DNA from 4 places in the Rhizobium sp. KNZ2-6A genome. Region 1 is predicted to be linked to each of the others. Evidence: riboswitches for the same ligand, from Rfam matches in the RefSeq annotation. Region 1 holds a riboswitch; each other region holds the start of a gene.
The links. Region 1 has a riboswitch for cobalamin ahead of nrdH (glutaredoxin-like protein NrdH). Riboswitches for the same ligand answer to the same signal wherever they lie in the genome.
Positions count from the first base shown of each region.

Region 2: another riboswitch for cobalamin. It lies ahead of ACPYOP_RS16855 (aromatic ring-hydroxylating oxygenase subunit alpha); the one in region 1 lies ahead of nrdH (glutaredoxin-like protein NrdH).
Region 3: another riboswitch for cobalamin. It lies ahead of cobU (bifunctional adenosylcobinamide kinase/adenosylcobinamide-phosphate guanylyltransferase); the one in region 1 lies ahead of nrdH (glutaredoxin-like protein NrdH).
Region 4: another riboswitch for cobalamin. It lies ahead of ACPYOP_RS17555 (ABC transporter substrate-binding protein); the one in region 1 lies ahead of nrdH (glutaredoxin-like protein NrdH).

Region 1 covers NZ_JBNDIC010000013.1:42,506-49,885, reverse strand. Annotated here, with positions in the region: gene ACPYOP_RS11520 (hypothetical protein) at 1-151, opposite strand, end outside; gene ACPYOP_RS11515 (HU family DNA-binding protein) at 508-786, shown strand; gene nrdF (class 1b ribonucleoside-diphosphate reductase subunit beta) at 949-1,923, opposite strand; gene nrdE (class 1b ribonucleoside-diphosphate reductase subunit alpha) at 1,944-4,118, opposite strand; gene nrdI (class Ib ribonucleoside-diphosphate reductase assembly flavoprotein NrdI) at 4,106-4,501, opposite strand; gene nrdH (glutaredoxin-like protein NrdH) at 4,527-4,748, opposite strand; cobalamin riboswitch at 4,999-5,216, opposite strand; gene ACPYOP_RS11490 (hypothetical protein) at 5,378-6,616, shown strand; gene ACPYOP_RS11485 (FUSC family protein) at 6,686-7,380, opposite strand, start outside.
Region 2 covers NZ_JBNDIC010000022.1:73,331-80,710, forward strand. Annotated here, with positions in the region: gene ACPYOP_RS16845 (glycoside hydrolase family 25 protein) at 1-292, shown strand, start outside; gene ACPYOP_RS16850 (FAD-binding oxidoreductase) at 403-1,491, opposite strand; gene ACPYOP_RS16855 (aromatic ring-hydroxylating oxygenase subunit alpha) at 1,494-2,738, opposite strand; cobalamin riboswitch at 2,836-3,039, opposite strand; gene ACPYOP_RS16860 (DUF6656 family protein) at 3,389-4,006, shown strand; gene ACPYOP_RS16865 (L-threonylcarbamoyladenylate synthase) at 4,065-5,039, shown strand; gene ACPYOP_RS16870 (FAD-binding oxidoreductase) at 5,059-6,489, shown strand; gene ACPYOP_RS16875 (MOSC domain-containing protein) at 6,558-7,109, shown strand.
Region 3 covers NZ_JBNDIC010000035.1:33,048-40,427, forward strand. Annotated here, with positions in the region: gene cobN (cobaltochelatase subunit CobN) at 1-2,226, opposite strand, end outside; gene cobW (cobalamin biosynthesis protein CobW) at 2,463-3,512, opposite strand; gene cobU (bifunctional adenosylcobinamide kinase/adenosylcobinamide-phosphate guanylyltransferase) at 3,518-4,042, opposite strand; cobalamin riboswitch at 4,184-4,583, opposite strand; gene ACPYOP_RS22250 (chloride channel protein) at 4,763-6,559, shown strand; gene ACPYOP_RS22255 (cobyric acid synthase) at 6,581-7,380, opposite strand, start outside.
Region 4 covers NZ_JBNDIC010000024.1:25,608-32,987, forward strand. Annotated here, with positions in the region: gene ACPYOP_RS17540 (phospholipase D-like domain-containing protein) at 1-558, shown strand, start outside; gene ACPYOP_RS17545 (patatin-like phospholipase family protein) at 659-1,834, shown strand; gene ACPYOP_RS17550 (diguanylate cyclase) at 2,390-3,484, shown strand; cobalamin riboswitch at 3,564-3,819, shown strand; gene ACPYOP_RS17555 (ABC transporter substrate-binding protein) at 3,984-5,000, shown strand; gene ACPYOP_RS17560 (FecCD family ABC transporter permease) at 5,003-6,040, shown strand; gene ACPYOP_RS17565 (ABC transporter ATP-binding protein) at 6,037-6,801, shown strand; gene ACPYOP_RS17570 (LLM class flavin-dependent oxidoreductase) at 7,011-7,380, shown strand, end outside.

The DNA.
Region 1 (7,380 bases):
GCGCATTGCCGGCCGCGCGGACATCATCATCCGTGCCATCCCGTGCCGCTCGTGCCAGTTCAAAGCCCTCATCGCTGATGATCTGCTTGGCGACCTCGATGGCCCAAAGCCCGAAATCGCCACGATTGTCTACCTTGATCTCGTGTTCCATTGCCTGTCCCATTCATTCATCATGAGCAAGCCTCTATAGGCCATCCTTGCGAAAAACCAGCCTCGATTACGCCGCTATAGCCCGGATCCGCACGGCGAAAAGACGCGCTAGAGCCTCCCGATTCTGACCTTTCCAGCAGATTCGCAGGCGCTCCGGAGGCCGCCAACCGCTCTCCCGCCGACTGCCCGGCTCGCTCTTCGACTGGAAAATCACCCGCGCAAAGCGTCCGAAATGGCTCCGATACGTCGGAAATTGTGGAAATGCAGGCATTCTCGGCCTTTCCGGGCAGGACTCCAGGTGACAATAGGCACCGGCAATGGAAATGATTCCGGCGTCACCAATGCGGGGGAAGCCTCATGACCACTACTAATGAAATCGCAGATCAGATTGCCGCAGAGCATAAGCTCACCAAAGTTCAGAGCAAGGCGATCGTAGAAGCCGTCTTTGCAGCCATCACCGGAGCCGCCACCTCCGGCGCCGAAACCTCGATTCCGGGTTTCGGCAAGTTCAAGGTCAAGGACACGCCGGAGCGCGAAGCACGCAATCCGGGAACGGGGGCAACCATCAAGGTTGCCGCATCGAAGAAGCTTGCCTTCACGCCGGCCAAGGCGCTGAAGGATGCACTCAACAAGTAATGCCGATCCGGGCCGTCAAAGCCCGATGGATTCCATGGCCGACCCTATCCGCTAGGGTCGGCCATTTGTGTTTTCAAACGAAGGCGAATGCAGCTGCGTGACCGCGAGGCTGGCGCGACACCATCAGCTCTCACTCCATTACAGCCGCGCTGGGCACAAGACTCAGAAATTCCAGTCTTCGTCCTCGGTGGCGACAGCCTTGCCGATGACATAGGACGAGCCGGAGCCGGAGAAGAAGTCGTGGTTCTCGTCCGCATTCGGCGAGAGTGCGGAAAGAATGGCCGGATTGACCCTGCAGGCCTCGGAGGGGAAAAGCGCTTCGTAGCCGAGATTCATCAGCGCCTTGTTGGCGTTGTAGTGCAGGAACTTCTTGACGTCCTCGGTCAGGCCGACGCCGTCATAGAGCGCTTCGGTATATCTGGCTTCGTTGTCATAAAGCTCCAGCAGAAGATCGAAGGCGAAATCCTTGATTTCCTGCCGCCGCTCTTCCGAAAGCCGTTCGAGGCCGCGCTGGAACTTGTAGCCGATATAGTAGCCATGCACGGCTTCGTCGCGGATGATGAGGCGGATCATATCGGCCGTATTGGTGAGCTTGGCGCGGCTCGACCAGAACATCGGCAGATAGAAGCCCGAATAGAACAGGAAGCTTTCGAGGAAGACGCTCGCGACCTTCTTCTTCAAGGGATCGTCGGAGGAATATTGCTCCATGATCAGCGCCGACTTGCGCTGCAGGAATTCGTTCTCCTCCGACCAGCGGTAGGCATCATCGACGTCGGGCGTCAGGCAGAGTGTCGAAAAGATCGACGAATAGGAGCGCGCATGCACGGCTTCCATGAAGGAGATGTTCGACAGCACCGCCTCTTCATGCGGCGTGACGGCATCGGCCATCAGCTTGACGGCGCCGACGCCGTTCTGGATCGTGTCGAGCAGCGTCAAGCCGGTGAAGACGCGGATGGTGAGCTGCTGCTCCTCCGGCTTCAGGGTGGCCCAGGACTGAATATCGTTCGAGAGCGGCACCTTTTCCGGCAGCCAGAAATTGCCGGTCAGACGATTCCACACTTCGAGATCCTTGTCATCCTCGATGCGGTTCCAGTTGATGGCGCGAACGCGGCTTGCCGGTTTGATTTGCATATTCATTGTCATGGTCCCTCAAAAGTTCAGAGCGTGCAGGAGACGCAGCCCTGAACCTGCGTGCCTTCAAGCGCCATCTGGCGAAGCCGGATATAGTAGATGGTCTTGATGCCTTTCTTCCAGGCGTAGATCTGCGCCTTGTTGATATCGCGGGTGGTTGCGGTATCGCGGAAGAACAGCGTCAGCGACAGGCCCTGGTCGACATGCTGCGTCGCTGCCGCATAGGTGTCGATGATCTTTTCCGGCCCGATCTCATAGGCATCCTGGTAGTAATCGAGATTGTCGTTGGTCATGAAGGCGGCCGGATAGTAGACGCGGCCGATCTTGCCTTCCTTGCGGATCTCGATCTTGGAGACGATCGGATGGATCGAGGAGGTCGAGTGGTTGATGTAGGAAATCGAGCCCGTCGGCGGCACGGCCTGCAGGTTCTGGTTATAGAGGCCGCCTTCCATTACGGCCTGCTTCAATTCGAGCCAATCCTCCTGCGTCGGGATGGCGATGCCGGCCCTTTCAAAGATTTCAGCGACACGCCCGGTCGCCGGGTTCCATTCCTGCTCGGTATATTTGTCGAAATACTCGCCGGAGGCGTATTTCGAATTCTCGAAACCCTTGAAGCTCCGGCCGTGCTCAGCGGCAAGCAGGTTCGAAGCGCGGATGGCGTGATAGGTGACCGTGTAGAAGTAGATATTGGTAAAATCGACGCCTTCCTCGGAACCATAGAAAATGCGCTCGCGGGCGAGATAGCCGTGCAGGTTCATCTGGCCGAGGCCGATGGCATGGCTGTCGTCATTACCCTTCTCGATAGAGGGAACCGAGGAGATATGGCTCATGTCGGAGACGGCCGTCAGTGCCCGAATCGACATTTCGATTGTCTTGCCGAAATCGGGGCTGTCCATCGCGGCCGCAATGTTGAGCGAGCCGAGATTGCAGGAAATATCCTTGCCCATATGCTTGTAGGAAAGGTCGTCGCCATATTCGCTGGCTTCGCTCACCTGCAGGATTTCGGAGCAAAGATTGCTCATGGTGATGCGGCCGGCGATGGGGTTTGCACGATTCACCGTGTCTTCGAACATGATGTAGGGATAGCCGCTCTCGAACTGGATTTCGGCGATCACCTGGAAGAAGTCGCGCGCCTTGATCTTCTTTTTGCGGATGCGGCTGTCGGCGACCATCTCGCGATACTTTTCCGTCACCGAAATCTCGGTAAACGGCACGCCATAGACACGCTCCACATCATAGGGCGAAAAGAGGTACATATCCTCGTTGTTCTTCGCGAGCTCGAAGGTGATGTCCGGAATGACCACGCCGAGCGACAGCGTCTTGATGCGGATCTTCTCGTCGGCATTTTCGCGTTTGGTATCGAGGAAACGCATGATGTCCGGATGGTGGGCATTCAGGTAGACGGCGCCTGCCCCTTGCCGCGCGCCAAGCTGGTTGGCGTAGGAGAAGGAGTCTTCCAGCAGCTTCATGACAGGAATGATGCCGGACGATTGGTTCTCGATATGCTTGATCGGCGCACCGGCCTCACGGATGTTGGTAAGCGATAGCGCCACGCCACCGCCGCGTTTCGAAAGCTGCAGCGCGGAATTGATGGCCCGGCCGATCGATTCCATATTATCCTCAACCCGCAGCAGGAAGCAGGAAACCAGCTCGCCGCGCTGTTTCTTGCCGGCGTTGAGGAAGGTCGGCGTTGCCGGCTGGAAGCGGCCGGAGATGATCTCGTCGACCAGATCGCGGGCAAGCTGCTCATTGCCCTGCGCCAGTGTCATCGCCACCATGCAGACGCGATCCTCATAGCGCTCCAGATAGCGCTTTCCGTCGAAGGTCTTCAGCGTGTAGCTGGTGTAATATTTGAAGGCGCCGAGGAAGGTCGGGAAGCGGAACTTCTTCGCATAGGCATGATCGAAGAGATCGCGCACGAAATTGAAGGAATAGTGGTCCAGCACCTCCCGCTCGTAGTAGCCCTCCGCCACCAGGTAATCGAGCTTTTCCCGCAGATTATGGAAGAAGACCGTGTTCTGGTTGACGTGCTGGAGGAAATACTGCTTGGCCGCCAAGCGATCCTTGTCGAGCTGGATCTTTCCGTGCTCGTCATAAAGGTTCAGCATGGCGTTGAGGGCGTGATAATCTAAGGCCGTTTCCGCGGTCTTCGCCGGCCGGTCGCCCACGTCCCGCGATAAAGAAGAGGTTAGCGTGTCCAAAATCGTTCCAATCCGTGTCTGACATTGGCAACATCTTCATCCGTTCCCAGGAGTTCGAACCGGTAAAGATACGGCACCTGGCATTTGGTGGAGATGATGTGGCCGGCGATCCCGAAGGTCGCGCCGAAGTTGCTGTTGCCCGCGGCGATGACCCCGCGGATGTTCGAACGGTTGCCCGCATCGTTAAGGAAGCGGATCACCTGCTTGGGCACCGCCCCCTTGCCACCTTCGCCGCAATAGGTCGGGACGATCAGGACGTAGGGCGAAGTCACGCGAAACTCGTCTCCCGCGGCAAGCGGAATACGGGCGGCCGGCAATGCAAGCTTGGCAACGAAGCGATAGGTATTCTCCGAACGGCTGGAGAAATAGACGATCTCACCCATTGCTCAGCTCCTCAGGCCACGTTGTTCACGCAAGCGTGCTGATCATGTCGGGACGAAAGCCGGCCCAATGCAGCTCGCCGGCAACAACAACCGGAACCTGACGATAACCGAGACCCTGCACCAGCTCATAGGCCGCCGCATCGGCGGATACGTCGATGATGGTATAGTCTATCCCCTGGCGATCGAGGGCGCGGGTCGTGGCTGTGCACTGGACGCAGGCGGGCTTGCTGTAGACGGTGATGCTCATCGGATATCCTCCTATGTTATGGGCAGGCGAAATCATTCGGGCATCGGCCGATGCCCGCTTTGGCAGGATGAAAAATGGGGCAAGTCTAGCTGGCTGCCGGACGCGTTTAAGCGACCGTCATTCGCGCGGACGGCTATGGACGCTCAGGAACATGGACTTCACCCCGAAGTAATTTATGCGGAGCCTTCGAGGAAGCGACGACGGCGATCATGCCGCTTAGACGTCGCTCGCCTGCCGGACACCCCGCCCGTGGACGCTATTGCTCGAGGCAGGTCTCCTGGCTTGCGGGTCATAACATTCATTTCGCCTTCCCAAGACACACGGCCTCAGTGACGTCATCAAACGAATGCTCGCCGCTCACAGTTGCGGGGGCAGCTCCGGCTTGGCAATCATCATGCTTGCCGACCGGATTCCCATCTTAGCCTCCAATCCTTGCGAATCAGAGGAACCTTGAACACTATATATAGTAGTCCGGGTTAAAATTGCGTCAACTGCTTCGACGTCCCCAAATCGATTTCCATGTTGATAAGCACGCATCATTTCGCTTGATGCGTGCATGCAGGGGCTGGACAAGCGCAGCGTTATCTTATTACATCGCTCATGTAATGTTATTACATAAAGGATTTTCCATGCCACGTACAAGCTCTGGTCCCTTCCTTGCGGCCTCGTCGCTCGCCTGCACATTGCTGTTTCCGCTTCCCTCTTTCGCGGATAACGAAAGCGAGGCGGAAAGCTGGCGGCTGTTCGTTGCCGATCACAGCCAGCCGATCGTCCGCGCGATCGATGCCAAAAGCGGCAAGGAGATCGCCCGGTTCGACCTTGACGGCTATGCCGCCCTGTCGCTCAGCCAATCCGGCCGAACGGTCTTCGCCGTGCAGGGTGAAAAGAATGTGGTTCACGCGATCGCCACCGGCATATCGCTCTCCGACCATGGAGAACATCGCGACATCGAGCTTTCGGAGCCGAAACTGCTTTCGACATCGATCAGGGGCGAAAAGCCGGGGCACGTGGTAACCCATGGCAATGATGTGGCGATCTTCTACGATCGTGCTGACAAGTTCGACCTTCTGTCCGAGAGTGGTCTCGCCGAGGGCAAAGCGGACATACGTGCATTCAAGACGATGGCCGCCCATCATGGCGTTGCCGTCCCTATGGGCAATCATCTTCTCGTATCGGCGCCGAACATGGAGGCGCCGGTCAAGGAGGGCGAGCTGCCGCCGCGTCTCGGCTTGCGCATCCTCGATCGAAAGGGCGAGCAGGTCGGCGATATCAAGCCTTGCACCGGCCTTCACGGGGAGGCCACCTCAGCCCGGCTGGTCGCCTTCGGCTGCGAAGAAGGTGTCCTCGTAGCACGCCCCGGCGGCATCGACGGCCCAAAGCTCGATATGCTCGCCTATGATCCGTCTTTCCCGAAAGGCAAGGTATCGACATTGCTCGGCGGCACCTCGATACAATTCTTCCTCGGCAATTATGGCGAGCAGAATGTCGTGCTGATCGATCCGGACAACAAAGCCGAGCCATATAAACTGATCGAACTGCCGACACGACGCGTCGACTTCGCGCTCGACCCGGCAAAGCCTCAGCACGCCTATATCCTCACGGAAGACGGCAATCTGCATCTTCTTGATGTGGTGAAAGGCGCAATCGTCAAGTCCGGGGCCGTCACCGAACCCTACAGCAAGGACGGCCATTGGCGTGATCCGCGGCCGCGTTTGGCCATTGCCGGCGACCTGCTCGCCATTACCGATCCGCGTCACAGCCTCGTTCGTTTGGTGGACAGCCAATCGCTCAAGGAAGTGCGCAGCATTGCTGTCGAGGGACAACCCTTTGCGATCGTTGCCGCCGGCGGATCAGGAGCGGTCCACTAAAAAACGGAAACGCAAAACCCTCTTCATTCCTGGAGCAAAGGGAGCCGGTTTGTTGACCGGCTCGTCGCTTCAACTGACCTTGCTTTCGCGGATGCGGTCGGCAAGATCCAGAAAGTTCTGGCGCATGCGGCGCAAGGTGAAATCAAGACCGAATAGACGGCCTGTCTCGCTGAAATCCATCGATTGGGCCGCCTCGGAACGTTGAAGAGCGCCGAACGCGGTCTCGAAAGCCTCATCGCCAGCCGAAAGCATCTCGGTATCAATCTCGTCGCCGGCACGTAGCGCCCGACCGCACGCTTCGGCGAAGCGAGCCTGTGCCTCGAGCATTCGCCCCGCCTGCGGCCCGATTGCTTCGACGATTGCCGGCGGGAAAGGCGTTTCCACGATGTGACTGACATAGGTCATGTCGTTGCGAATTCGCCAGAGCGAGCGGGGAATGGCCTCCGAAATCCCCTCTTTCGTCAGCCAGAAGGCGCGCTCGCGTTGCGCGTCGGTCAGAAGCGCTTCCGTCGCCATCAGGGACTGGCGCAACGCGATATTGGCTTGCGAGGCGGAGACCGGCTCGCCCTTTTCGACCGCTGATGCAAGCGTACGGAATATCTGCGCCATGACGTCGAGGGCCGATCCGAAACGATCGAGCACGATGGTCCGCGAGCGCGTCGGCAGGATAAAGAGGCTGGCGAGCACGCCGACCACACCGCCCAGGGTAATCTCGGCAATGCGGTCGATCACGAAGATCTCGACGGGAACGGCGGCGGAATGGG
Region 2 (7,380 bases), on a different contig from region 1:
CTCGGACAATTGCTCCGAGAAGAGCTGTCCCTATCGCGTACCGGGCACGTTGACCGATATCGACGTCAACGTCGTGCCGATGACGAAGGTTCAGCTCGCCAAAGTCTGGCCGCAGGGCGATCTCCTGCCGGCCAAGCCGCTGCCCGCGCCCGATCTGATGATCGCACAGGCGCCGACCTGCGACGGGCCGCGGCAGACGCTGGTTTCGCTTATGGTCGACCCCATCGTCACGGCGTCAACGCCGCAATCGACTCCAGTCGAGATCAACGAGCTGAACTATCAGGATTTCTAGAGCATGATGCCGAAAAGTGTGGAACGGCTTTCGGACGACATCATGCTCTACTTCTTGGATTCTAAAGCGGATTCAGATTTTAGGTCGAACAGACCTAAAATCATCCGGCTCTAGGCCTCGACTTGGACATCCGTCTTCGGACGCGAACAGCAGGCGAGGATATAGCCTTCTTCGATCTCGTCATCGAGAATGCCGCCATTGTGGCTCATCTCGACTTCGCCCGAGAGTTTCAACACCCGGCATGTGCCGCAGAGTCCCGATTCGCAGGCTGCCCCGATGCGCACGCCGGCGCCGCGCGCGGCCTGAAGCACGGTCTGCCCCGCCGCGCAGACGACATCCTTGCCGGCCATGGTGAAGCGGATCGTCGTCGCTGCCTCGCCCGATGCATCATCGGAAACCTCCGCAAGCGGCGTTGCCGCATTCGCCGGCTGGAAGCTTTCCTGATTGTAGCGCGACATGTCGAAGCCATGCGCCTCCAGCATGGAGCGCACGGCGTCCATGAAGACTTCCGGACCGCAGCAGAAGATCGTCCGGTCCATGAAATCGGGCGCCAGCAGGCCGATCTTAGCCTTGTCGATGCGCCCCTTCAATCCGGACCAGAGATCGGTGCGGCCGCAACCCTCGACGATCAGGCCGAGATTGAGGTTGGGCATGAAACGGGCGAGATATTCGAGCTCGGACCGGAAGATGATATCGGCCGGGCCGCGCGAACAATTGACGAAGGTAATATCCGACAGCGGTGCCGTGTCGGCCATGTAGCGCGTCATCGACATCATCGGTGTGATGCCTGAGCCGGCGGAAACAAAGAGATATTTTTCGCCGGGATGACGGATATGGCTGAAATCGCCGAGCGGGCCGAAAGCCTTGATGCGCATGCCCGGCTTCAGGTTCTCGAACATCCAGCGCGTTCCGATGCTATCCTTCTGTGCCTTCACCGTCACGGCGACCGAGAAGGGCCGCGACGGCGTCGAGGAGAGCGTATAGGTGCGCATGACCGGCTCCGGAGCCGTCGGCAACTCCAGCGTCACGAACTGGCCCGGCAGATAGCGGAACCAGTTGTCCTTATCGGACCGGAACGTGAAGGTCATCACGTCGGGCGCTTCGGGCGTTGCCGAGAGGCATTCGAGCAGATGCTGCCTGTCACTCCAGGGCTGCATCTGGTCGAGGTGGCGGTGCGAAAGGGAGACGGTCATGTTCATGCTCAGGCAACCGCCGAAAGCTTGGCCTGGTCGCCCTGCAGCCGGTTGACCATAAACGTCGTGTACCATTCGACGAACTGCATGACGCCGCCCTCATGGATTTCCGAATAGGGGCCGGGCTCATAGGCCGGGGAGCGGATGCCGAAGGCATTTTCCTCGACGATACGGCGATCCTGATCGTTGGTTTCGGTCCAGACGTGCGTCAGCTCTTCCAGATTATAATCGACGCCCTCGACGGCATCCTTGTGGACGAGCCACTTGGTGGTGACGGCGGTTTCCTCGGCGCTGATCGGCAGGACGCGGAAGGAAATCGCGTGGTCGCCGAGGATGTGGTTCCATGTTGTGGGGTAATGGAACAACAGCATGGTGCCGATGCCATTGATCGTCACATCGGGTGAAAGCGGCCGCCTGACGGCATTCTGGCCGGACATGGTGTAGCTCTCGGCCCCCTCGATCAGCGGCATGCGCGCGGCGCGGAACTGACCATCCGGCGAGATCTTGAATTCGCTCGGCAGGCCGGCCGCTTCGCAGCGCTGCCAGTGCTCGGTGATGACGGGGTCGTTCATCGCGCCCTGCACGCCGGTAACGGTCGGCGCTTCCGGGAAGGTGCGGCAAAGTTCCGGGTGATTGGCCGCGCAATGGTAGCACTCGCGGTTGTTTTCCCAGACGAGCTTCCAGTTGCCCTTTTCGATGATGGTGCTCTGGAAGGCAACCTTGGCTTCGCTGATGCGGTGCGGTGCCATGTAAGGCTCGATCGTCGCGCGAACCGGCGCGAAATCCGGAGCGTTCTGCGCGAGGCAGATGAAGATGTAGCCGCCGACGCTTTCACAATGAACCGGCTTTAGCGAATGCTGGCTCTTGTCGAAATCCTCCGCCATCTGGCGGGCAAAGAGCAGCGAGCCGTCGAGCTCATAGGTCCACTGGTGATAGGGGCAGACAAGCTTCGCCGAGGAGCCGCGCTCGGTCGTGCAGACGCGCGAGCCGCGATGGCGACAGCTGTTGTGGAAGGCGCGGATGACCTGATCGCGGCCACGAACGATCACGACGGGATAATCGCCGATCTGGACGGTGAAATAATTGCCCGCGCGCGGCACTTCACAATCATGGCCGATGAACAGCCAGTCGCGATAGTAGATCGTCTCCATATCGAGCTTGAAGTAATCCGGATCGGTATAGAATGGTTGTTCCAGACTCAAACCCGTCCGGTGGTTCTTCAATTGCCGCAGAACTTTGCTGCCGATATCCATTTGCCTATCCTTCGCAGTACCAGGAAACGGGCGAAGGACATGCACGGCCGGTTGAAGACAGCCGAAAGCAATGTCCCGACCGCCCGCCGCGGTCAGTAAACCATATGTGCCCAAGGCTGGTTTCCGGGCTCTGGAGCGGCCCTGTTTCCAGAGCCCCATGGCACCTTCCCAGGTCGATCGACCCAGTGGCTTAATTCGCCATGCCTTACTCCACCACCGTTGCGGGGGCAGCGCCGGATTTTGACCGGCTTCCCAATTCTCCGTCTCCCTAGCAGACGGCACCTTGAGATTGATGTCATCATATCCCTCGGCCCGATCGGCCGCTGTGCTGCAATGCGACATCGGCTTCGAAATTGACGACAAGCGAAACCGGATGATGGGACGGTTGCATATCGTGACAATATAGAGAGACGGTTCAATCTCTTAGGCGCTTGCATAGGAGATGGCCCGCGCATCGCATACGCATTCCGTCAACGACGCCTTATCCTGATTGCGACAGGTCCTCGAACGGCCGATAATCAGGGGAATGACTGGGCGGCGGAGAGCGCCCGCAGAGCCGCCATCGGGAGCCTTCGGCTCAGTGCGATCAAGCTCGGCTCAAGCTCCGTGATCCATCATGTCGCCTAAAGAGATTTACAGCGAGATCCGGCATGGCCAAACTCAGATATTTCGACGCTGGGAAGCCCGCCGAGCCCGAACCGGCGGCAGCGGTATCGACGACGGGCTACAGCGAATTCCTGCGCACCGGCCGCATCAACCGCAACAGGCCGCATTGGCTGGCGGAAGAGCGGGAATACCTGACCCATGAACAGGTGGCCGAACGCACGGCGCTGAAGCTCCGGGACGCCGGCGAAAAGACCCATGACCGGCTCAACAATTTCCACAAGTCCATCCGCTTTCCGAAGCTCATCTTTCATCACACGCTGAAGGACACGCCGCATCTCGGCTATTGTCACGTTACCGCCGCGCGGACCCAGTTCGCGCGATATGAGGAAGTGAACTGGGCCTTCTACATCGCCAACTTCTTTGCCCGCATCGGCCAGGAAGAGAACTTCTTCGAGGACATCAGCCTCAAATATTCGCGGCTGTATTTCGCCGTCGCGATCCATCCGGACAAGGAAGCCGAAGACAAGAAGCTGACGATCAACCGCGACGTCAGAGGCAACGGCGTGCTGTTCCACACTCACGATCCGCAGATCGCCATCCGCAATGTTCTCCTCCTCGGCGCCCGCAACGAGCAGCTTCGCGATATCATTCGCCAGCTTTGACGATTGATCCGAAAACTCGAAGAGCATAAGAACGGCCTGAACTGCAAGCAGGCAGGCCATGGCACGACACATAGATATTCTCGAACATCCGCAAACGGCGATTGAGGTCGCGACGGCAACGCTTGCCCAGGGTCTGCCGATCGGCCTGCCGACGGAGACGGTCTACGGCCTTGCAGCCGATGCTACCAATCCTGCCGCCATTACCCGGATCTACGAGACGAAGGGACGTCCGCGCTTCAATCCGCTGATCTGCCACATGAGCGACCTTGCCATGGCGGAGCGCTATGCCATCTTCGACCCGATCTCGCGCAAGCTGGCGGAAGCTTTCTGGCCCGGCCCACTGACGCTGGTTCTGCCGCTCAAGCCTGATAGCGGCATCCATCCGCTGGCGACCGCCGGGCTCGATACGGTCGGCATCCGTGTGCCCCAGGGCTTTGCCGGCGAGCTGATCCGCGCCTTCGACCGACCGCTTGCCGCGCCGAGCGCCAATACGTCGGGCAAGATCAGCGCCACCAGCGCCGACCATGTCCATGACGATCTCGGTGAGCGCATTACCCTCATTCTCGATGCCGGGGCCTCGGTCGTCGGCGTGGAGTCGACCATCGTCAAGGTCGAGGATGGAGAGATGCGCCTGCTGCGACCGGGCGGCCTCGCGGCAAGCGAGATCGAGCGGGTGGCGGGCAAGGCGCTGAAGCGCAAGAAGAAGGCCTCCGCTGCCATCGAGGCGCCCGGCATGCTCGCCTCGCATTATGCGCCGGGAGCAGCGGTGCGGCTCGACGCGATGGAGGTTTCCGCAAACGAGGCGCTGATCCGCTTCGGGACGCCTGATATTGCCGGCATCGAAAAGGCTATTGCCGTGCTCGATCTGAGCGCCACCGGCGATCTTTCGGAAGCTGCCGCAAACCTCTTCGACTTCATGAAGCGCGCCGATGCCACGGGTGCGGAGACCATCGCCTTTTCGCATATTCCCGACGAGGGCCTCGGCGAGGCCATCAACGACCGGCTGCGCCGCGCAGCAGCGCCCAGAGACTAAATCCGGCAAAGGATACGCCATGAGCAACTCCGCCCCTTCTTCCGCCCTCCTCGACCGCTTCGCCGCCATCGTCGGCGAAAAGCATGCTGTGGGAGACCCAGCGGAGATCGCGCCGCATCTGGTGGAAAATCGGGGTCTCTATCACGGCGCTTCGCCGATGCTGCTGAAACCGGGCTCGGTCGAAGAGGTTTCCGCGATCCTCAAGCTTGCCAGCGAGACCGGCGCAGCCATCGTTCCGCAGACCGGTAATACCGGCCTTGTCGGCGGCCAGACGCCACGCGAGGGCGGCTCGGACATCATCCTGTCGCTGGAACGCATGAACCGCGTCCGCGATATCGATCCGGTCGGCAACACGATTGTTGTCGATGGCGGCTGTGTTCTCGCCGATGTCCATAAGGCAGCGGCCGAGCATGGCCGCATGTTTCCGCTTTCCCTCGGCTCGGAAGGTTCCTGCCGCATCGCCGGCAACCTTTCCACCAATGCCGGCGGCACGGCTGTTCTCGCCTATGGCAACATGCGCCAGCTCTGCCTCGGCCTCGAAGTCGTGCTGCCCACCGGCGAGATCTGGAATGGCTTGCGTCGCCTGAAGAAGGACAACACCGGCTACGATCTGCGCGACCTCTTCATCGGCGCAGAAGGCACGCTCGGCGTCATCACCGGCGCCGTGCTGAAGCTCTTTCCGCAGCCGCTCGGCCATCAGGTCGCCTTTGCCGGCCTGCAATCGGTCGACGACGCGCTGACCCTGTTCAAGAATGCCTCCAGCCTCTGCGGCGCGGCGCTGACCGGCTTCGAGCTGATGCCGCGCATCGGCGTGGAGTTCACCACGCGACATATTCCCGGCGTGCGCGATCCGCTGGAGACGGCTCACCCCTGGTATGTGCTGATCGACATCTCCACCTCGGATTCGGCCGAAACGGCTGAGCGGATGATGACGGCGTTGCTGGAACAGGGTTACGAGGACGGCCTAATCCAGGATGCGGCCATCGCCAGTTCCGAGGCACAGCAGAAGGCCATCTGGCACATGCGCGAAAGCATGTCGGACGCGCAGAAGCCGGAAGGCGGCTCGATCAAGCACGATGTTTCCGTGCCCGTGGCGCAGATCCCGCAATTCATGGCGGAAGCCGAAAAGGCTGTGGTCGCCGCCATGCCGGGCGCCCGCGTCTGCGCCTTCGGCCACATGGGCGACGGCAATATCCACTACAATATCTCGCAGCCCGTCGGTGCCGACAAGGTGGAGTTCATCGGCCGCTGGCGCGAGATCAACAAGATCGTGCACGGACTGGTGCTTCGGCATGGCGGCTCGATCTCCGCCGAGCACGGCATCGGCCAGTTGAAGCGCGACGAGCTGGCGTCGATCCGCTCGGATATCGAGATGGACCTGATGCGCCGGATCAAGACGGCCTTCGACCCGGCCGGCATCATGAATCCAGGGAAGGTCCTCAAGGTATGAGAGCTGGTCGGCTGCCTTAACGGCGGCGAGACACGCTCTGAATCTAGGTTGTCATGGAAGGGCTCAGCATGGACGACAAGCGCGTATATGTGACGTCAGTCAGCAGCAGCGGCGTGCATGAGTTCAGCAAGCAGAGCAAGGATCACATTCAGCTACTGACGGGGCTCGGCGTGGAAGGCGACGCGCATATGGGGGTGACGGTGAAGCATCGCTCGCGCGTCGCGGTCGATCCGACACAGCCCAATCTGCGCCAGGTGCATATCATCCACGAAGAACTGTTCGACGAGCTCACCGAAAAGGGATTTTCCGTCGCGCCGGGCGACATGGGCGAGAACATCTCGACCAGAGGGATCGACCTGCTTTCCCTGCCCCAGGGCACGCGCCTGCATATCGGCGAGGATGCAATCGTCGAGGTGACGGGCCTGCGCAATCCCTGCAAGCAGATCGACAATTTTCAAAAGGGCATGCTGCATGCGGTGCTCGACAAGGATGCCGAGGGCGGTCTGATCCGCAAGGCCGGCATCATGGGCATCGTCTCGCAAGGCGGTCGTGTACAGCGCAACGATGCGATCCGCGTCGAGCTGCCGCCGTTGCCGCATATCAAGCTTGAGCGTGTTTGATATCGAGATCGACCTGATGCGCTATGCATAGGAAGAAGTTAGTTCTGAGTATGCTGAGCCTCTGATACCCCCCTCTGTCACTGACGTGACATCTCCCCCACAAGGGGGGAGATTGTTGGGAGCGTGTTGCACCGCCTTAGCAAACCATCATGCTTTGGTCTCCGCGGATGCGATGTTTTTTGGAGCAAGCATAGGCCGCCAGTCACCAATCTCCCCCCCTTGTGGGGGAGATGTCACGAAAGTGACAGAGGGGGGTGCACACTCTCCGCGA
Region 3 (7,380 bases), on a different contig from region 1:
GCCCACGAACGCATCCCGCGCAATCGCCCGCTGCAAACTCTGATCGCCGCCCTCACCCAAGCCGCGCGGCACCCGTGCCAGCGCCACCGTCAAATCCGTCAGCAGCCGTCCGGAGGGCGAAACGCCGAAGATGTGGAGTCCATCACGGATCTGCATTTCCTTGAGATCACAGAGATAGGCGTCGAGTTTGCGCAGTGCCTCGTCTTCGCCCTCGCCCTTGGCAATGCCGGCATCCTGATCCAGCCCGATATCGGCGACGAGATCGAGGATCTGCTTGCTCAGCAGACGGATGCGACGCGGATCGCCGCCCGATGCCTCGTAATATTCGTCGACCAGCGCCTCAAGGTCTTTCAGTGGGCCATAGCTTTCGGCGCGCGTCAGCGGCGGCGTCAGGTGATCGATGATGACGGCGCTTGTCCGCCGTTTGGCCTGTGTGCCTTCGCCGGGATCATTGACGATGAAAGGATAGAGGTTCGGCAGCGGGCCGAGGATCGCTTCCGGGTAACAGGTTTCCGACAAGACTAGCGCCTTGCCCGGCAGCCATTCGAGATTGCCGTGCTTGCCCATGTGGATGACCGCATGCGCATCGAAGGAGCAGCGCAGGAAGGCGTAGAAGGCGAGATAGCCGTGCGGCGGCACGAGATCGGGAGAGTGGTAGCTCTCCTTCGGATCGATATTGTAGCCGCGCGCCGGCTGGATGCCGACAAGCACCTCGCCGAAACGGGCGAACGGCAAGGCAAAACCGTCATCGAGTGCGTAAGGGTCTGCCTCCGGCCCGCCCCAACGCGCTGTAATCCCATCCTGAATCTGTTTGGGAAGCGACGAGAAGAAATGCCTGTAATCGCTGAAGGAAAGCCTCTCACGAACCACGCGGCCGTCATGACCCGAATTCGTCGGGCCTTCCGCCAGATGCCCCATCAGCGCATCACCGTCGGCGGGCAGATCGGCAACACGATAGCCAGCCGCCCGCATTGCCTTCAGCACCTCGATCGTGCCGGCGGGCGTATCGAGCCCAACGCCATTGCCCAGGCGCCCATCCCGATTGGGATAATTCGCCATGACCAGCGCGACGCGGCGGTCGCGGGGCGATGCATTGCGCAGCCGCGCCCAATTGGCGGCGAGCCGCGCCGTATAGCGCATGCGATCCTCGAGCGGCTCGCTGGCAACGATGTTGGCCTCGACCCGTTCGTCATAGCGGGCCGCAGCCTTGAAGGACACCGCGCGGGCAAGAACACGCCCATCGACTTCGGGCAGAGCCACGTTCATGCCGAGATCACGCGCCGAAAGCCCCTGTGAGGATGCCTCCCAGGCTCCCCTCGACGAAGCTGAAAATATGGCCTGAAGAACGACGGCCTCGCCGGTCTCAAGAACCGTCGGCTGACGATCGGCGCCCGGTGCCGAAACAGCAAAGCCTGTGGAGTTGATGACGACGCCCGGCTTCAACTCGGTAAAGACACTTTCGAGGATACCGACCGACACGGTATCCTTGAGACTATAGGCGAATACCGGCAGCGGTCGCATGCCCTCGGCGATGAGAGCCTCTATCATGGCTTCGACGGGTTTGGTTTCGCCGCTCTGTACGAGGGCGCGATAGAAGGAAAGCGCGACTGTCGGAGGTTCGAATCCTGCAGGGGTCGCCATCTCCGAATTGGAAACCCTCCACCATTCCTCGACCCCGATCACACCCCGGCCCGGCCACCAGATACCCGCTTTCATCAAGGGCACGGCAGGCATTGGCTTATCGGCGCCTGATAGCATCGCCTCGGCATAGGCGAGAAATGCGCTGGAATTCGTCTCCCCGCCCTCGATCAGATAGGACCAGAGCGCATTGAGATCATCGAGCGCGACGTTGGAAAAAGGCGTCAGTCCCGGATCGGGCTTCGAATCCCCCGGCAGTACCGCAATCAAGGCCCCCTGACGCGCCGCGCAGGCATGCAATGCTTCCAGCGCATAGTGGAAGTAGCTCGCTCCACCCAGCGCCCGCACGATGATGAGCTTCGCATGCCGGGCTGTCCTGTCGACATAGGTATCGACGGACATCGGATGCTTGAGGCTCATCAGGCTTGCAAGCCGAAGGGACCGACCACCCTCACCGTTGGCTGCGGCAATGGCCGCAAGCTCGGTATCGGCGGCCGACAGAAAGACGATATCGCCGGGCGATTGCCCGAGATCGATCGCCTCTTCGCCGTCGCTGATCGTTCCCTTTTGAGCTAGAAGGAGATGCATTAGACCTTAGAGTATGCGGCGGCATACCCCCCTCTGTCACGTTGTGACATCTCCCCCACAAGGGGGGAGATCATTCGGAGCCATGCTTCGCTGAACTTACCTCCCAAAGCCCCAGCAACTCCCAACATCGGTTGTTTTACGATGTGGCAGCCACGAGTTTCCAATCTCCCCCCTTGTGGGGGAGATGTCCCGCGAGGGACAGAGGGGGGTATCGCACGGCAAAGACGCAGCATCGATCAGACCAACGCTTCAATCGCCTTGCGCACGATCGTCTCGTCCATCTCATGCAGGCCGATCACCACGAGCCGGGTTGCGCGCGCTTCGCCCGGTGTCCAGGCGCGATCGAAATAGGTGTCGATGCGGCTGCCGACAGCCTGAACTTGCAGACGCATGGGCTTGCCGGGGACATCGACGAAGCCTTTGAGGCGCAGCACGTCATGTTCTGCGATCACGCCCTTCAGCGCATCGATAAAGGCGGCTGGATCGGCAATCGGGCCGAGTTCGACGACGAAGCTGTCGAACTCATCGTGATCGTGCGGCGTGCCGTCTTCATGCTCGAGTTCGTGATGGGATTTGCGGTTGACGATGTCGTCTTCGGTGCCGATGCCGAGGCCGAGCAGGATGGCGGCGGGTACATCGCCATTCTTCGCTTCGATGATCGTCGGCTTGCGGACGGTGCGGGAGGCAACCTCGGCGCGGACACGGCCGAGACCGTCGACGTCGATCAGATCGGTCTTGTTGAGCACGATCAGATCGGCGCAGGTCAGCTGATCCTCGAATAATTCTTCGATCGGGCTCTCGTGGTCGAGCGAATCATCCTCGACACGGGCAGCCTCGACGGCGTCGTGGTCGTCGGCGAAACGGCCGGCGGCGACGGCGGCACTATCGACTACGGTGATGACGCCGTCAACGGTGACGTGGGTACGGATGTCAGGCCAGTTGAAGGCGGCGACCAGCGGCTGCGGCAGCGCGAGGCCCGAGGTCTCGATGACGATGTGATCCGGGCGCGCGTCGCGCTCCAGCAGTTTCGTCATGGTGGGGATGAAGTCATCGGCGACCGTGCAGCAGATGCAGCCATTGGTCAGCTCGATGATGTCGTCTTCGGTGCAATTCTCCGCGCCGCAGCCCTTGAGCACATCGCCATCGACGCCGAGATCGCCGAATTCATTGATGATCAGCGCGATCTTCTTGCCGCCGGCATTCTGCAGGAGGTTGCGGATCATCGTCGTCTTGCCGGCTCCCAGGAAGCCGGTGATGACGGTGGCTGGAATCTTTTCCTGGTTCATATGGATCAACCCTTCATTTTCAGCGGCAATCCCGCTGCGATAAAATAAACTTCGGCACTCGCCGCCGCGACCATCTGGTGCAGGCGGCCGGCATGGTCGCGAAATTCGCGCGCCATGCGATTTTCCGGCACGATTCCAAGCCCGACCTCGTTGGAGACGAGAACGAGCCGCGATCGTGCAGTCGGCAGAAATGCAGTCAGGGCGGCAAACTCCGCCGCTATGTCCCGCTCCGCCATCATCAAATTGGTCAGCCAGAGCGTGAGGCAGTCGATAAGCACGGCGCGCCCTTCGGCGTCGATCGCGGCGAGCCGCTTGACGAGATCGATCGGCTCCTCATGCGTCTGCCATAGATCGCCGCGGCCGGCACGGTGCTGAGCGATCCTCTCGCGCATCTCATCGTCCCACGCCTGACCTGTCGCCACATAGTGACGTTCGAGACCGGTGTTGGAAATCAGGGATTCGGCGAAACTGGATTTGCCGGAGCGGGCGCCGCCGAGGACGAAAACAGCTCGGGAAGCAGAAGACGACATGCGTTATTCCCGCTCCCGCGCAACAGCGAGGGCCGGCGGCATGAAGCCGTTACCGGAAAAGAGGCGCCTACACGCCGAAAACTCGTCTTGCGCCATAACAACCTCCGTGCTGGCAGCGGAACTGACGTTCCAGAACAGGCTCTGTGCCCGGCACGCATGGCAGGTCTCCTGGCTCGCGGATAAGGCGCCGCGACGGGGGCGGACCGAAATCGGTCGCCCCCGATCGTGCGCCAGCGGGTCTTCCTCGCCTTCCCGGCAATTCATCATGAAAAGGCGGACGATTCGTAGACTTAAGAGGCGTCCAGCCCGGGTTGATCATGATGCCACGCCAGTGGCTTTTTCGACTTGTTCCTGCCCCGCCCCGTTCGCCCCATGCGAACCATCGACGGAATGGGCTTCAAACCGAACGAAAGACCCTGACCGCTCTACAGTCGCGGGGTCGGCTGTGATGAGAACGCCCGGATTGGGTCCGTCCCTTCACATTCCCTTTTCATCCCATGCGACAGATCGCCGCTCGGGAACCATTCGTTATGCCGGCAATGATTAGGCTTTCACTGAGTTCAAGTCAATCAAGGGCATGGGATGCGACGCTGAGCGTCCCGATTGCGAAATCGCCCAATATTCCCAGCAAATCAGCGGCTTTTTTGCCGCATTTCTTTGATGTTAGAAGTTTATAGAGGGTAAGCCCTCACATCCGAGTAAACCATTCGTTCGTTTCCAATGTTGCAGAAATTCCAAGCGCGACGCCTCGGCGTCTTCTCCGCCCTGTTCGATCTCGGTCGGTTCAGAGCATTGCTGCGCCGTGGCGAATTGGGACTTGTTTTCGCCGGCGCACTGGCGGGAATAGCCTCCGGCTGCGCCGTAACGGCGATGAGCTTCATCTCGCGTAAGCTTCACAGCCTCATCTACGGCATAACCGACTATGAGCGCTTGAGCTCGGCGGCAATGGCGATTCCCGACAAATCAGTGTTGTTTATCGCGCCGATCGCCGGAGGCATCATCCTCGGCATCCTGCTCTACATATTGTCGCGCACGCGCAAGAAGCCGATGGTCGACCCGATCGAAGCCAATGCGCTGCACGGCGGCCGCATGTCGCTGACGGACAGCATCCTCGTCGCCGTGCAGAACCTGATCTCGAATGGATTCGGTGCCTCCGTCGGGCTCGAGGCCGGTTACACCCAGCTTGCCGCCGGCATCGCCTCAAAATTCGGTTACAAGATGCAAATGCGGCGCGCGGATCTGCGCATGCTCGTCGGCTGTGGCGCCGCCGGCGCGATTGCCGCCGCCTTCAATGCGCCGCTCACCGGCGCCTTCTACGCCTTCGAGCTGATTATCGGCACCTATTCCATCCTGACACTGACGCCCGTCGTCGTTTCGGCCCTGATATCGACGATGATCGCAAGATTGCTCGCCGGCGATGACTTCGCCATCGATATCGGCCATATTGGATCAATCGCCCCAGCCGATTATCTGCCGGCGCTTCTGCTCGGCGCCTGCTGCGCCGGCGTCGGCATCCTGATCATGCAGGGCGTCGCCTGGACCGAGGAGCTGGCGCGCAAGAGCTCCATCGCGCCGCCCTTCCGCCCGGCGCTCGGAGGTCTTGTTGTCGGCATACTGGCGCTGATCTCCCCGCAGGTTCTGTCGGCGGGGCATGGCGCGCTGCATCTCAACCTATCGACGGACGTGACGCTCAGGGCCTTGGTCGGGCTGTTCCTCCTCAAATCGCTGGCCTCAGCGGTCTCTATCGGCTCCGGCTTCAGAGGCGGCCTCTTCTTCGCATCCCTGTTCATGGGTGCGCTTCTCGGCAAAATCTTCGCCTATTGCGCCCCCTATTTCGATCACAACACGCTGACGCCGGCCGTCTACGCCGTGGTGGGCATGAGTTCGCTGGCCGTCGCGATCATCGGCGGCCCGCTGACGATGACGTTCCTGGCGCTGGAGATCACCGGCGACTTCCCGATCACCGCCCTGGTGCTGGCTGCCGTCATCACGTCGTCGCTCGTGGTCCGCACCAGCTTCGGCTACTCCTTCGCCACATGGCGCTTCCACCTGCGCGGCGAGAGCATCCGCAGCGCCCACGACGTTGGCTGGATCCGCAATCTCACGGTGGCCCGCATGATGCGCCCCGACGTGCACACGGGAAGCATCGACATGAGCATCGAGGAGTTCCGCAAGAGCTTTCCGATCGGCTCGGCGCAGCGGGTCATCCTGCTCGACAAGAATGACAAATATTCGGGAATGGTTCTGGTCCCCGACGTCTATGCGAGCCCAGTCGAGAAGGACGACGAGGAACACGGACTTTCCGATTTCATCCAGCTGCGCAACGAGTTCCTGCAGCCGCAGATGAACGCCAAGCAAGCGGCCGCCATGTTCGACCAGACCAAGAGTGAAGCGCTCGTCGTCGTCAACGATCTGATCGAACGCAAGGTGATCGGCCTGCTGACGGAAAGCTATACGCTACGGCGCTACAGCGAGGAACTCGACCGCCGCAGGCGCGAGGTCTCCGGCGAACTCTAAGCGGGTCGCCACCTCAGGTTTTTACCGAACCAGGCTATCGAGCCAGGCTGGATCGAGCACGCCCTCCAATTCCCCGGCGATGTCGTCCAGCGCCGCATCGACACCGGCGCGGTAGTCCATGCGCTCGCCGGCGAGGCCGAAGCTTGCGAGCAACTTTGCCCGATAGGCGTCGCTGCCGAAGAGACCGTGCAGATATGTGCCCATGACGCGGCCATCAGGCGATATCGCCCCATCGGGCCGGCCGTCGATGACAGTCGAGGGCCGCTCGCAGTCGGCGCCGCGCGTCACGCCGAGATGGATTTCATAGCCCGACAGTGGCACGTCATATTCCTTCGAGACGGCCATGCTGTTGCGCACCGTCTTTTCCGGCGCCATTTCCGTCTCGATTTCAAGCAGGCCCAGCCCGGGCGTCTCGGTGACCGATCCCTCGATTCCGAGCGGATCGTAGACGGTATGACCGAGCATCTGGTAGCCGCCGCAAATGCCGATGACGCGGCCGCCGCGGCGCACATGCGCGGCAATATCGCGGTCCCAGCCCTGCTCGCGCAAATCGAGCAGGTCACCGATCGTGGACTTGGAGCCAGGCAGCACCACAAGGCCCGCATCGGCTGGCAAATGCTCGCCCGCCCTGACAAAGACGAGATCGACGTCAGGCTCGGCCCGCAATGGATCGAGATCGTCGAAATTGGCGATGCGCGACAGCACGGGCACGGCGACCTTCAGCGCGCCGGACGAGCCGCGTGCCAACCGCTCCAATACGACGGAATCCTCGGCCGGCAGGCGCGCCGCCGCTTTGAGCCACGGCACCACGCCATGGCATT
Region 4 (7,380 bases), on a different contig from region 1:
TCTTCCGTCTTCTATGCCATCGCCTTCCTCAACCAGATCCGCTCAGGCCCGGTGCGTCAGGCGGTCGATCGGCTGATGGGCAAGGATGTGTTCAGCTACGGCATTTCCGACAAGGAAGGAGGGCTCGAAATCCACAAACCCGATGGCACGATCGGTTTGGTGGATTTCACCTATCTTGCGAGCCACGCGCCGGAACCCTTCAAGACCGAGTGGAGCGGCGGCAGCGGTATTCATCAGCATGACAAGTTCGTGGTGACCGACTTCAACCTGCCGACGGCCAAGGTGTTCACAGGATCGTCCAACCTGTCGCCCAGCGGCGAAACGGGCAATGGCGACAATCTCGTCATGATCGAAGACCAGCGGGTCGCGACATCCTATGCACTCGAAGCGCTCCGGATATTCGATCATCTCCATTTCCGCGCGGCGATGCAGGGTGCCGGCGCGCCCAACAGCCTGACGCTCGCCAGGCCTCCGGCCCCGGGACAGGCGGCCTGGTTTCAGCGGTTCTACGTGGCGGCTTCGCAGGCGGCAAAGGACCGCCTTCTGTTCTCGCACTGAGGAGATGCGCGCCGTGGCATGGAGATCTCCGGTGCCGACAATGAGGCATGGTCCATGAATGAGATCGATGCGATACCTCTTTCCGCCGAAAAAGAGGGCCGTGGAGGCCTCCGATTTCCGGTGGGACGGCAACGGCTTCGAGGCGGGTATCGGTATCGCCGCGTCCGGCGGCGGATTTCGGGCGATGCTCTTTCACGTCGGCGCCTTCATCCGCCTGGCCGAGCTTGGGCTTCTGCAGCAGGCAAAGCGCATCTCCAGCGTTTCCGGCGGCTCGATCACCACCGCCTGGCTCGCGAGCGTTTGGCCCGATCTCGTCAAGGCTGATTTTGCCAATATGAACGATGTCTTCGCCGGTCTGATGCTCGCTTTTGCCCGGGCAAGGATCGACATCATGGATGCGGTAATCGGGCTCCTGCCTGGAACGTCCGCCGCGCGGCAAATGGCAAAATCCTATGACAGGCATCTGTTTCAGGGGCGCAGCCTTCAGGATCTGCCCGACCAGCCGCAGTTCATATTCTGCGCGACGAACCTGCAGACCGGCGTCCTCTGGCGCTTTGGCAAGGCCTATGCCGGTGACTACATCGTCGGGCGGATCGACCGGCCGGATTTTCCATTGGCGCTGGCGGTGGCCGCCTCTTCGGCCTTCCCTCCCATTCTGTCGCCACTGGTGCTCAGGTTTGCGGACGGCAGTTTTCAGGATTGGCCGACGGCGCGGTCCAAACCGATCCCGGCGATCCGCGATTTCCGCAAGACCGTCATTCTCACTGACGGAGGCGTCTATGACAATCACGGCATCGAGCCGCTGGTAAAGCGCTTCGCAACTCTTTTCGTCAGCGATGGCGGCGCGCCATTTGCCCGAAATCCCGGCCTTTGCCGCAATTGGGTCAGTCAACTGCGCCGGATTCTGGATGTCACCGATAACCAGGTGAGAGCGCTGCGCCGTCGCGATCTCATCGGCCGCTTCAAGGCGGCCGCAGCTGTAAGCGACGAGGCATCCCTGATCGTCGCGCAGGGATACGGTCGTTTCGGCTCCTATTGGGGTATCGATACGGACCCGTCCAAACTCACGGCGGAGGGCGCATTGCCATGTTCACCGAAGGAGATCGCGGCCCTTTCCAGCGCGCCGACCCGGCTCAGCAATCTCGGCGATGATGTATCCGAAAAGCTGGTGAATTGGGGATATGCAATCTGCGATCGGAGCGTTCGGGCAAACTATCGTGGGGCGATGCGACAGGTCGCTCCGGCCTGGCCCTTCCCGAAACGACCATTGGCATGATCGTGATCGGCTTTAGGGCCATGCACGGAGCGCTCAAGCCAGCCTACCGTCTTTTCAGCGAAGCTCCTCGCATTGATCTTGCATCGATCGCCGCCTGACGCGGGAAAATTGTGCGACGGCACTTGACCGCTTCATTCGGGACGCCAGATAGCGCCTGTCATCCATACTTCGTGCAAAAGCGATCCACGGGGAAGGCTTCGGGTAGCTTCGGCAAGCTGCTCGGTGTTATCAACCTTTTGATTTTTTCATCCACATTGTTCCTCTTCCTTGATGTTTTATAATCTCCCGAAAGTCCGTGAATGCGCCACCGCTCGGATTGCGGTGTCGGATACCACGGCATCGACACGCGTCAATTTCGAAGTTCGATTACGACAATGATCATCATTTCCGGTTCTCACCCGATCCCCTGTGCCGCTCTAAGCGACGTCATGTCACCGTCGCTGAGCAAGAGAGTCGATAAACCATTTTATAGAGATCGCGTGGTATCCTGCGCTGACTTCGATTATGCCCGGTGCGTGCCGTCGACGGGGCTCCTCGCGAAGATTGGGGATAGCCATGGGATTTGAAATACATTTGCCTTCGCTGGTGCGCGTCCTGGGGCAGGTTGCCATCATCGTCTATGCCTATTCCTGGGTCATCCGGATCGTCGATCGCGGCGTTTTGAAATCGGTTGCGGTCGGATTGTTGTTTGGCGTGGTCGGCATCCTGTCGATGGCTGATCCGATCCAGTGGATGCCTGGCGTTATCCAGGATGGCCGCTCGATCCTGCTCGTCCTGACACCGGTCTATGGCGGCCTCTTGGGGACCGTTGTTGCGGCTGTCATGATGGGCCTGTTCCGTTTCATGGTCGGCGGCGTAGGCGCTGTCGGCGGCATTGCCGGGATACTGATCGTCGCGCTCACGGGCTATATACTCAGCCTCCTGCCGCGGCAGTGGATCGGCACGGGGTGGAGGCGATCGGCATTGTTCGGCCTGGCGACCTGCACGTCGCTCGTGGTTCTCGTCTTTCTGCCGTGGCCGGTCGCGCGCGAGCTTCTGTTTTCGGCAGCGCTTCCGGTCACCACCGTCAATATACTCGGTGTCTTTCTTCTTTCGGATCTGCTGGAACGAGAGCAATATCGCATCGGCATCCAGCGCGCGCTTGAGAGCGAAGCAAGCCTCGATCCGCTGACGAGGCTTCCCAATCGCCGTGTCCTGCAGCGGGAAGGGGACCGTTGCAGCAAGGAAGCTGGCATCAGGCGCATCCCGTTTTCGATCATCATGCTCGATATCGATTATTTCAAGAAGATCAATGACAGCTGGGGCCATTCCTTCGGCGATACGGTCCTGGCGCGGGTCGCGGACGTGATCCGGCAGACCGTCCGAAGGACCGATATTGCCGCCCGCTATGGCGGTGAAGAAATCGTCGTTCTGCTGCCGAACACCGATGTTAAGGCAGCGACCGCCATTGCGGAGAAAATCCGCAAGGATATCGAAGCGACAGTCCTGATGTTCGAGCAGGAGAGCATCCGCGTCACCGTCAGCATCGGCATTGCCTGTTCCCATGAGCCGAATGCCGATTTCAAGCACGTGCTCGAGGCTGCCGACAAGGCACTCTATCGCGCCAAGGCCGGCGGGCGAAATCGCGTGGAATTGGCCGAGGCCGCTTAAGCCGGCCATGCAGATGTTGTGGACGTGGCGCGCCTTCGCTTTATCGCATCCATGCGTCCTTGACGGGGAGGGGTCATCCGGCATAACTGGATGTGACGGTTCCCCAAGGAAGACTCCGCGGGGATTAATAGGGAACACGGTGAGGACGACCCAAAAGGGACCTAGACCGTGGCTGCCCCCGCAACTGTAAGCGGATTGCCGATCATCCGGGAGTGACCAGTCTGCTGGTCTATTCCCGAGGCATTGAGCCATGCCACTGCAGCTAAGCTTGCGGGAAGGCAGATGATCGTCAGATATCCGCAAGCCAGGAGACCTGCCGTCGATCACGATCCAATCAGCCGGGCGGGGATGCCCGGAAGGGACAGAGAGAATGATTGACCTGAGCCTTCGACATTTTCAGACATCTATCGGTCTTGATTGGGATCCTCGCAACCGGCGGCGGTCTTGTTAAGCGTGATCGCGCTAACACCGCCCAGTTTCCTTCCTATCGAGATCGTTCATGCCCCATTTTTTGACGACCATTACATTTGCCCTCGGTCTGGCGGGCTTTGCCGCGTCCGGCTTCGCCGCAACCCAATACCCCCTCACCATCAACAACTGCGGCCAGAAGGTCACCTTCCAGAAGGCTCCGGCCAAGATCGTTTCGATCGGGCAGGGCATGACCGAGATCCTCTTCTCGCTCGGCCTTGCCGACAAGGTCGCCGGAACGGCGGTCTGGGTCGGTCCGGTCCTGCCGCAATTTGCCGAAGCCAACGCCAGGATCCCGCGGCTTGCCGATAATGATCCGAGCTTCGAATCCGTCGTCGGCAAGGAACCGGATCTGGTTGCCGCCGAATTCGAATGGCATGTCGGCCCACAGGGCTCCGTTGGCAAGCGCGAGCAGTTTTCCGAGCTCGGCATCAATACCTATATCGCGCCGACCGATTGCGTCGCCAAGGTCAATACCAATGGCGGCGACGGCGTGCGCAAGGAGCTGTTCACGATGGACCTGATCTATCAGGAGATCGATGAACTCGCTGAGATCTTCGACGTTAAGGATCGCGGCGACGCTTTGATCGCGGAGCTGAAGAAGCGTGAAGCAGATGCGGTTGCCTCGATTTCAGGCGCAAAATCCAAGGACCTGCCGATCGTCTTCTGGTTCTCCAGCAAGGAAGTCAACGGTGATGCCTTCATCGCCGGTAAGAACAGCGCGCCGGCCTATATTCTGAAGACGATCGGCGCCAGGAATGTCGTTACGACCGAGGAAGAATGGCCGCTCGTCGGATGGGAGACCATTGCGCAGGCCAATCCGGCCGTAATCGTCATCGCCACCATGGATCGCCGCCGCTATGCGGCCGACGATCCGAAGGTCAAGCTCGACTTCCTCGAGAAGGACCCGGTCACCAGCCAGCTCGACGCCGTCAAGAACAAGCATTTCGTTCTAATGGATGCTCAATCGATGAACCCGACCATCCGGACCATCGATGGCATCGAAATCCTGGCCAAGAGCATCAAATCCTTCGGTCTGGCGTGGTGACGATGCACCTTACCGCGGAACGACGGCCCTGGTGGACGCTGCTGGCGCTTGCTCTGGCCGCCGTCGTGCTTCTGGCCTTCATGATCAGTCTTGCGGTGTCGATCGGCGAGATTTCCATCCCGCTGTCGACGACCGCAAAGGCCGTATCGAACCGGCTGTTCGGAACGGGTTTCGAGCTCAGCCGGATTCATCAGGGCATCGTCTGGGATTATCGCCTGAGCCGGGCGCTGGTTGCCGCCAGCGCCGGCGCCTCGCTGGCATTGAGCGGCGTGATCCTGCAGGCCCTGCTGCGCAATCCGCTTGCCGAGCCCTATGTGCTCGGCATTTCGGCGGGCGCCTCGACGGGTGCGGTCTGCATCATGATCCTCGGGCTCGGCTATGGCATTCTCGGGCTTTCCGGCGGCGCCTTCCTGGGTGCGATCGTCGCTTTCCTGTTCGTCGGCCTGCTTGCGACGGGTGTCGGCGGCACGAGCGAGCGCATCATCCTGTGCGGTGTTGCCGGTTCGCAGCTTTTCAACGCGCTGACCTCCTATATCGTCACCACGTCGGCCAATGCCGAGCAGGCGAGGGGCGTCATGTTCTGGCTGCTCGGTTCGCTGAGCGGCGTGCGCTGGCCGGATGTCTATCTTTCGGGGCCGGTCGCCATTCTCGGCTTTGCCGTCTGCATGGCGCATGTCCGCGTGCTCGATGCCTTCATCTTCGGCACTGATGCGGCCGCCTCGCTGGGGATTGCGGTTCGACGCGCGCAAATCGTGCTGCTCGGCGTGACGGCCTTCATGACGGCGGCGGTCGTGAGCATCGTCGGCTCCATAGGCTTTGTCGGCCTCGTCATCCCGCATGCCGCCCGCTTCATGGTGGGACCAAGCCATGACAGGCTGCTGCCGGCGGCGGCCCTTGCCGGCGCCATCTTCATGGTCGGCGCCGATATCGTCTCGAGGATCATCATTCCCCAGCAGATCCTGCCGATCGGCGTGGTCACCGCCCTGTTCGGGGCGCCCGCCTTCGCCATCATTCTTTATCGCGCCCGGAGGACGGCATGAGCATCGCTGTGGACACAGTGACCTTTGCGGCTGGCAATACGTTGATCGTCAATGGCGTCAGCCTGGCGGTGGAAAGGGGCAAGGTTCTCGGCCTTCTAGGCCCGAACGGCTCGGGCAAGTCCAGCCTGTTGCGGCTGATCTGCCGATTGAGGAAGGTCAAGAGCGGCGTCATCCGGCTCGGCGGCAGCGATATCGCCGCAATCTCGCGCGGCGACATCGCCCGGCGCATCGCGCTCGTCGAACAGCAGGCGACGACCGATACCCAGGTGACGGTCATGGATGTCGTGCGCCTCGGCCGCACGCCGCATCGCGGCCCCCTCTCATCCTGGAGTGCTCACGACGATACGGCGGTTTCCGATGCGCTCACCCGCGTCGGCATGCAGGGCCGCGCCGGGCAGCTATGGCAGACACTCTCCGGCGGCGAACGGCAGCGCGTCCATATTGCGAGGGCTCTTGCTCAGACTCCGAGCGAACTGCTGCTCGACGAGCCCACAAATCACCTTGATATCCAGCATCAGCTCGACATTCTCGGCCTCGTCTCCAGGCTCGATGTGACCTCGATCGTCGCGCTGCATGATCTCAATCTCGCGGCCATGTTCTGCGACAGCCTGGCGGTGCTCCAAAATGGCGCCGTCGTCGCAGCCGGCCCGCCGGAACAGGTGCTGACGCAGGAATTGATCGAAAGGGTTTTCGGCGTGCGTGCACATGTCCAGAAATCCTCGGTCCATGGCCGCTGCAACATCCAATATCTGGCGGGTTGACCTCGTCTAAGCGGAACCATTGATCTTTCGCTCGCGTCGAGCCGTTTCGATCCGCGCGCAAAAATAGTTTAGGTTTAAACTTGTTTTTTTCGATCGATGGATCGACAGTGGTGGCGCAAGGGGAACAGGGCCTATCTTTTCGTCCGGCAACGGCAGTTGGAACGGGCGATGCGTTCCGTCCGCAGAAGACCCATAAAAAGAGGAACAGCATGATCAAGCCGCATCCGCTGAAAGGTCCCAGCAAACTGAAACTCGGCGTCTTTTCCGCCAATGCGGACGGAGGGCTTGCCATTACCGACGTGCCGGAGCGCTGGCAGGCTCGCTGGGAAGACAATCTGAACGCCGCGCAGATCGCCGATCGCGGCGGGCTGGATTTCTTTCTCCCGATCGCGCGCTGGAAGGGTTTCGGCGGCAAGAATCGAGTACGCGAATGGTCCTTCGAGACCTTCACCTGGGCAGCGGGCCTTGCCTCCGTCACGCAACGGATCGGTCTTTTCATGACCGTTCATGTGCCGCTCGTGCATCCGCTCTATGCGGCGAAGGCGCTCGCGACCGTCGATCATATCAGCGGCGGCCGCG